3 regions of the Streptomyces sp. NPDC006430 genome follow, and region 1 is predicted to be linked to each of the others. Evidence: riboswitches for the same ligand, from Rfam matches in the RefSeq annotation. Region 1 holds a riboswitch; each other region holds the start of a gene.
What was found. Region 1 has a riboswitch for thiamine pyrophosphate ahead of thiO (glycine oxidase ThiO). Riboswitches for the same ligand answer to the same signal wherever they lie in the genome.
Positions count from the first base shown of each region.

Region 1 (2,260 bases):
CACGTCCAGGCTCGGGGCCCCGCCCGTTCCCATGATCAGGCGGGACGAGAAGGTCCGGCCGCCCAGCACGAAAGCGTCGTCTGCCATCGCGTTCAACCCCCCTGCACAGCGGTGAGGACCTCGACGCGGTCGCCCTCGCCCACCGGCGTGAGCGACCACTGCCCGCGCGGCACCACGGCCTCGTTGAGTGCGGCCGCGACGCCGGACGGTGCCGCGGTCAGGGTGGCGACCACCGCGTCGAGGGTGGTGCCGGCCGCGACCTCGCGCGGCTCGCCGTTGACGGAGATGGTCATGCGTAGGACTCCTGACGTGCGGGGCAGAAGCGGCGCGGGGTGAACGGGCGGGCGATCTCCGGCAGGCTGCCGGTGGTCAGCAGGTCCGCCATCACATCGCCGGTGAGCGGGGTCAGCAGCACCCCGTTGCGGTAGTGCCCGGTGGCCACGTGCAGGCCGGGCAGGTCGGTCGGGCCGAGCAGCGGGGCGTTGTCCGGGGAACCGGGCCGCAGTCCGGCCCGGGTCTCGGTCAGCGCCAGTTCGGTGATGCCGGGCACCAACTCGTGTGCGTCGCGGAGCAGTTCGTACACCCCGCCCGCGGTGACCGTGGTGTCCCAGCCGAGTTCCTCGCTGGTGGCGCCGATGACCAGCTCGCCGTTCTCGCGCGGCACCAGGTACACGTGGCTGCCGCGCACGACCGCCCGTACCGTCCGCGACAGGAACGGCGCGTACGCCGCCGGCACCGCGAGCCGGAGCACCTGCCCCTTCACCGGCCGTACGGGAGGCAGCGCGTGGGCCGGTACTCCGGCCAGCTTGCCGCTGAGCGAGCCGGCCGCCAGGACCACCTGGTCGGCGCGCAGCTGCGTACCGTCGTCGAGCAGCGCGCCGACGGCCCGGTCGGCGGTCACGAGCAGCCGCTCCGCGCCCGCCCGTCGGATCTCCACGCCGGCGCCCTCGCAGGCGGCCAGCAACGCGGCTGCCAGGCGGCGCGGATCGACCTGGTGGTCGCCGTCCACGCGCAGGCCGCCGCGCACGCCGGGGGCCAGCATCGGCTCCAGGCGGCGGCACTCGCGGCCGGTGAGCCACTCGGACTCCAGCCCGCAACGGCGTTGCAGGGCGTGCAGCTCGCGCAGGTGGAGCCGGTCGTCCGCGTCGAGGGCGACCGCGAGGGTGCCGCAGGCGCGGTAGCCGATGTCCGTCCCGCCGCTGGCGTCGGCCAGCTCGGCGGCGAACTCCGGGTAGCGGGCGGCGGAGGCGAGGCCCAGGCCCAACAGGGCCTCCTCGCCGTAGTGCAGCTCGGAGACGGCGGCGAGCATGCCGGCCGCCACCTGGGCGGCGCCGCCCCCGGGCGCCGGATCGGCGAGCACGGTCCGCAGCCCGCGCTGCGCCGCCCGCCAGGCCGTGACCAGTCCGATGATCCCGCCCCCGATGACGAGGACGTCGGATCCCGCGGTGGGTCCCGCGGTGGGTCCTGTGTCGGATCCCTTCCGAGATGAATGCATGGGCGTCCAGCCCCTCCCTTCGCCGGCATGACCCGGATCAGGTTCGTACGGTCGGAGGCCGTCCAGCCTCCCTCTCAGCCCGGTGCGTCCGGACTCCCGCGATAGGTACGGCAGCCAGGTTAACCCCGGTGCCGGCCCCGGGTAAGGCTGCCTCCCCGGGCCGCTATTCCTGACGTACTGTCAGATCGCTAGGGTGGGTGGCGTGAGCGAGCAGACGGAACAGACACAGAGCGGCGTCGTCATCGTCGGCGCCGGAATGGCCGGGGTGCAGACCGCGGTCGCCCTTCGTGAGCAGGGGTGGAGCGGCCCCGTGACCCTGTTGGGCGCCGAGCCCCATCAACCCTACGACCGGCCTCCGCTGTCGAAAGCGGTCCTGCTCGGCAAGGCCGAGGACTCCGCCTTCGACGTGGACTTCGAAGGGCTGGACATCGAGCTCCGCCTCGGTGTCGAGGTCACCGGGCTGCGGGCCGCCGAGCGCGAGCTCGACACCGAGGCCGGGCCGGTCCCCTACGAGGTCCTCGTGCTGGCGACGGGAGCCGAACCCCTGACCCTGCCCGGGGCCGAAGGCGTCCCCGGCGTGCACCTGCTGCGCACGCTGGACGACGCGGCCCGGCTGCGACCGGTGCTGGCCGAGGCGCCGGCGACCGTGGTCGTGGGGGCGGGGTGGATCGGCGCGGAGTTCGCCACCGCGGCCCGGGAGGCGGGCTGCGCGGTGACCGTGGTCGAGGCGGCGGACCGGGTGCTGGCCGGGGCGCTGCCGGCGGA
Region 1 is NZ_JBEXQA010000006.1:244,690-246,949, forward strand. Features, by position in the region: gene ABZZ20_RS12435 (thiazole synthase) at 1-87, opposite strand, end outside; gene thiS (sulfur carrier protein ThiS) at 93-293, opposite strand; gene thiO (glycine oxidase ThiO) at 290-1,495, opposite strand; TPP riboswitch at 1,493-1,605, opposite strand; gene ABZZ20_RS12450 (FAD-dependent oxidoreductase) at 1,698-2,260, shown strand, end outside.

Region 2 (2,260 bases), on a different contig from region 1:
AGGAGCGCCAGGGGCAGTTTGCGGTTCACGTCGATCACGGAGTACTGGAGGTCCCGGGGCGCGTCCGGTGCGTACGCGACGACCACCTCCTGGCCGTCGGCCAACTGCCGAGGTGCGCCCGGCTGGACGATCTCGAAGAAGGTGCGGCCCTTGTCTGACCCGGTGCTGACCTCGATGGTGGCCTTCTTGCACTCACCGGTCTGCGCAGCCTGGGCCTCGCGGCCCTCCGGGGTCGACGTGTTGCCGGTGGGCGGCACCTGCGAGGCGTTCACGGATTTGCAGTCGACCCGTTCGACCGCGACGACGCGGCCCTGCTGCGTCTGGCGGTCGAAGCCCACTCCGGAGCGCTCGTGGGCGGGCGCGCCGCCCGGCCAGAGCAGCGCCATGCCGACGAAGACGGCGACGGCGAAGGGGATCAGCACGGCCGCGATGACCTTGCGCAGGTGCTTCGAGACGGGTGCCGCCGGCCCGTGGCCGTGGCCGTGGCCGTGCGAATGACCGCCGTGGGAGTGGCCGTGGGATGGGCCGTGGTCGTGCCCGGGGTCCGTCTGCGCGTGGTCAGAGCGACCCGTGGGCTCGATGGGCTCGGTGGTGGGCTGCGGCGAAGACGTCACCGGCAGATCATCGCAAGAGATGAGGGGGCCCACTGTTCAGCACGCCACAGATGACGCTAGCGTGGGGTCACCTTTGCACAACGCGGGAGCTCGGAGCACCGGGCTGAGAGGGCGCTGATCACCGTACGCGCGGCACGCATGCGTACGGGACGAGGCTGCGTCGACCGCCGAACCTGTTACCGGGTAATGCCGGCGTAGGGAGATCAGGTCTCATGACCATTCAGGACGCACGCACGCCTGCCGTCAGCCAGGACGCCGACGGCCAGACCGAGCGCCAGCCGGGCTGGCACAAGGGCTACGTGGCGGGCTCGCGCCCCGACATCCGGGTGCCGGTCCGCCAGGTCCACCTCACCAACGGCAAGGACGTGACGCTGTACGACACGTCCGGCCCGTACACCGACCCACAGATCGAGACCGACGTGCGCCGCGGCCTGCCGCCGCTGCGCGAGAACTGGATCATCGGCCGAGGTGACACCGAGGAGTACGCGGGCCGTCCCGTGCGCCCCGAGGACGACGGCATCAAGCACACCTCGCCGCGCGGTGGCCTCAAGAACCTCGACGCGGTCTTCCCGGGCCGTCCCCGCCAGCCCCGCCGCGGGCGTGGCGGTGCCGCCGTCACGCAGCTCGCGTACGCCCGCCGTGGGGAGATCACCCCGGAGATGGAGTACGTCGCGATCCGCGAGAACGTCTCCCCCGAGGTCGTACGCGAAGAGATCGCCGCAGGTCGTGCGGTGCTCCCGGCGAACGTGAACCACCCGGAGATCGAGCCGATGATCATCGGCAAGCGGTTCCTGGTGAAGGTCAACGCCAACATCGGCAACTCTGCCGTCACCTCCTCCATCGAGGAGGAGGTCGAGAAGATGACGTGGGCGACCAAGTGGGGCGCCGACACGGTCATGGACCTCTCGACCGGCCGCAACATCCACACCACCCGCGAATGGGTGCTGCGCAACTCCCCGGTGCCGATCGGCACCGTGCCGCTGTACCAGGCACTCGAGAAGGTCGACGGCCGCGCCGAGGACCTGACGTGGGAGATCTACAAGGACACGGTCATCGAGCAGGCCGAGCAGGGCGTCGACTACATGACGGTCCACGCCGGCGTGCTGCTGCCGTACGTGCCGCTGACCGCCCGCCGTAAGACCGGCATCGTCTCGCGTGGCGGCTCGATCATGGCGGCGTGGTGCCTGGCGCACCACAAGGAGAACTTCCTCTACACGAACTTCGAGGAGCTCTGCGAGATCCTCGCGGCGTACGACGTCACGTACTCGCTCGGGGACGGCCTGCGCCCCGGCTCGATCGCGGACGCTAACGACGCGGCCCAGTTCGCGGAGCTGAAGACGCTGGGCGAGCTGAATACGATCGCCAAGCGGCACAACGTGCAGACCATGATCGAGGGCCCGGGACACGTCCCGATGCACAAGATCAAGGAGAACATCGACCTCCAGCAGGAGATCTGCGAGGAGGCGCCGTTCTACACGCTCGGCCCGCTGACCACGGACGTCGCCCCGGCGTACGACCACATCACCTCCGGCATCGGCGCCGCGATGATCGCCTGGTGGGGCACTGCGATGCTCTGCTACGTCACGCCGAAGGAGCACCTGGGCCTGCCCAACCGTGACGACGTGAAGACCGGCGTCATCACGTAC
Region 2 is NZ_JBEXQA010000009.1:63,949-66,208, forward strand. Features, by position in the region: gene ABZZ20_RS15885 (YibE/F family protein) at 1-647, opposite strand, end outside; TPP riboswitch at 687-832, shown strand; gene thiC (phosphomethylpyrimidine synthase ThiC) at 827-2,260, shown strand, end outside.
Region 2: it holds a riboswitch for thiamine pyrophosphate, as region 1 does, so the genes downstream of both, thiC (phosphomethylpyrimidine synthase ThiC) here and thiO (glycine oxidase ThiO) in region 1, are expected to answer to the same signal.

Region 3 (2,260 bases), on a different contig from region 1:
CGTCGAGTCCGTGCTGATGCGCTACCCCGACCGGGTCACCATGTGCATCTCCTCGCAGGCCGGCTGCGGTATGAACTGCCCGTTCTGCGCCACCGGCCAGGCCGGTCTGGACCGCAACCTGTCCACCGCCGAGATCGTCCACCAGATCGTCGACGGCATGCGTGCACTGCGCGACGGCGAGGTCCCGGGCGGCCCGGCCCGGCTGTCCAACATCGTCTTCATGGGCATGGGCGAGCCGCTCGCCAACTACAAGCGGGTCGTCGGTGCCATCCGTCGCCTCACCGACCCCGAGCCCGACGGCCTGGGCCTGTCGCAGCGTGGCATCACCGTGTCCACCGTCGGCCTGGTGCCGGCGATGCTGCGGTTCGCCGACGAGGGCTTCAAGTGTCGCCTCGCGGTCTCGCTGCACGCCCCGGACGACGAGCTGCGCGACACCCTCGTCCCGGTGAACACCCGCTGGAAGGTCCGCGAGGTCCTCGACGCGGCCTGGGAGTACGCCGAGAAGTCCGGTCGTCGCATCTCGATCGAGTACGCCCTGATCCGCGACATCAACGACCAGGCCTGGCGGGGCGACCTCCTCGGTCGGCTGCTGAAGGGCAAGCGCGTCCACGTCAACCTGATCCCGCTGAACCCGACGCCGGGCTCGAAGTGGACCGCCTCGCGTCCGGAGGACGAGCGGGCCTTCGTGGAAGCCATCGCCCGCCACGGCGTGCCGGTGACCGTACGTGACACCCGCGGTCAGGAGATCGACGGCGCGTGCGGCCAGCTGGCCGCTTCGGAGCGCTAGCTTCCGCTGTTCTCCGCCTCCGTTCGGCCACGGGGTACCCTGTGGCCGAACCAATTGCATATTCCGACAGGGGAGCGCCACAGCGCTGAGAGTGCGGCAACCGTAGCTGCAGACCCTCTGAACCTCGCCCCGGTCATTCGGGGTAGGAAGTTCGGTCACCACTCAAGCTGTTGCGCCCTGCCCGGCGACCGCTCGCACTGAGCGCCGGGCAGGGCCGCGTCTTCTCCTGGTCATCCCAGGAGGAATTCACCAGTGAGCACCACCAGGAAGTTCGCGGGCGCAGCGCTCGCGGCCGCGCTCGGCGTCACCACGCTCAGCGCCTGCGGCGGCGGGAGCCCGGACAAGTCCGCCGACGCCGAGAGCGGAGGGCCGAAGCCCAAGACGGTCACGCTCGTCTCCCACGACTCCTTCAACGTGACCGACACGGTCCTCAAGGAGTTCGAGCAGCAGAGCGGCTACACCGTCAAGGTCCTCAAGTCCGGGGACGCGGGCGCCGCCCTCAACCAGGAAATCCTCACCAAGGGCTCCCCGCGCGGCGACGTCTTCTTCGGTGTGGACAACACGCTGCTCTCGCGCGCCCTCGACAACGGCATCTTCACCCCGTACGAGGCCAAGGGCCTGGCCGAGGTGAAGCCCGAGTACGTGCTCGACAAGGAGCATCGGGTCACCCCGATCGACTCCGGCGACATCTGCGTGAACTACGACAAGGCGTACTTCGCCGAAAAGAAGCTGGCCCCGCCGCAGACGCTGGATGACCTGATCAAGCCGGAGTACAAGAACCTGCTGGTCACCGAGAACGCGGCGACCTCCTCGCCCGGACTCGGATTCCTGCTCGCCTCCGTCGGCAAGTACGGCGAGGAGGGTTGGAAGGACTACTGGAGCAAGCTCAAGGCCAACGGCGTGGAGGTCGTGGACGGCTGGGAGCAGGCCTACAACGAGCGCTTCTCCGGTTCCGCGGGCGGCAAGAAGGCCAAGGGCGACCGTCCGCTGGTCGTCTCCTACGCCTCCAGCCCGCCGGTCGAGGTCCTGTACGGCGAGCCGCAGCCGGCCGAGGCCCCCACGGGCGTCTCCACCGGTACCTGCTTCCGCCAGGTCGAGTTCGCGGGCCTGCTCAAGGGAGCGAAGAACGAGGAGGGCGGCAAGGCGCTCCTCGACTTCCTGGTGAGCAAGAAGTTCCAGGAGGACATGCCGCTCCAGATGTTCGTGAACCCGGTGGTCAAGGACGCGAAGCTGCCGGAGCTGTTCACGAAGCACGGCGTGGTCATCGAGAAGCCCGAGGACGTGGCTCCGCAGACCATCGCCAAGAACCGTGAGCAGTGGGTCAAGACGTGGTCCTCGCTGGTCGTGAAGTAGGACGCGAGAGCACTCCCGCGAAGGAGGGCGTGCGCGCCGCGGCCGTCAGGCTCGCTCTGATGGCCGTGCCGCTCGCCTTCTTCGGGCTGTTCTTCGCCTACCCCGTCGTCGCGATCGTCG
Region 3 is NZ_JBEXQA010000037.1:23,620-25,879, reverse strand. Features, by position in the region: gene rlmN (23S rRNA (adenine(2503)-C(2))-methyltransferase RlmN) at 1-787, shown strand, start outside; TPP riboswitch at 846-954, shown strand; gene ABZZ20_RS32165 (thiamine ABC transporter substrate-binding protein) at 1,040-2,140, shown strand; gene ABZZ20_RS32160 (iron ABC transporter permease) at 2,200-2,260, shown strand, end outside.
Region 3: it holds a riboswitch for thiamine pyrophosphate, as region 1 does, so the genes downstream of both, ABZZ20_RS32165 (thiamine ABC transporter substrate-binding protein) here and thiO (glycine oxidase ThiO) in region 1, are expected to answer to the same signal.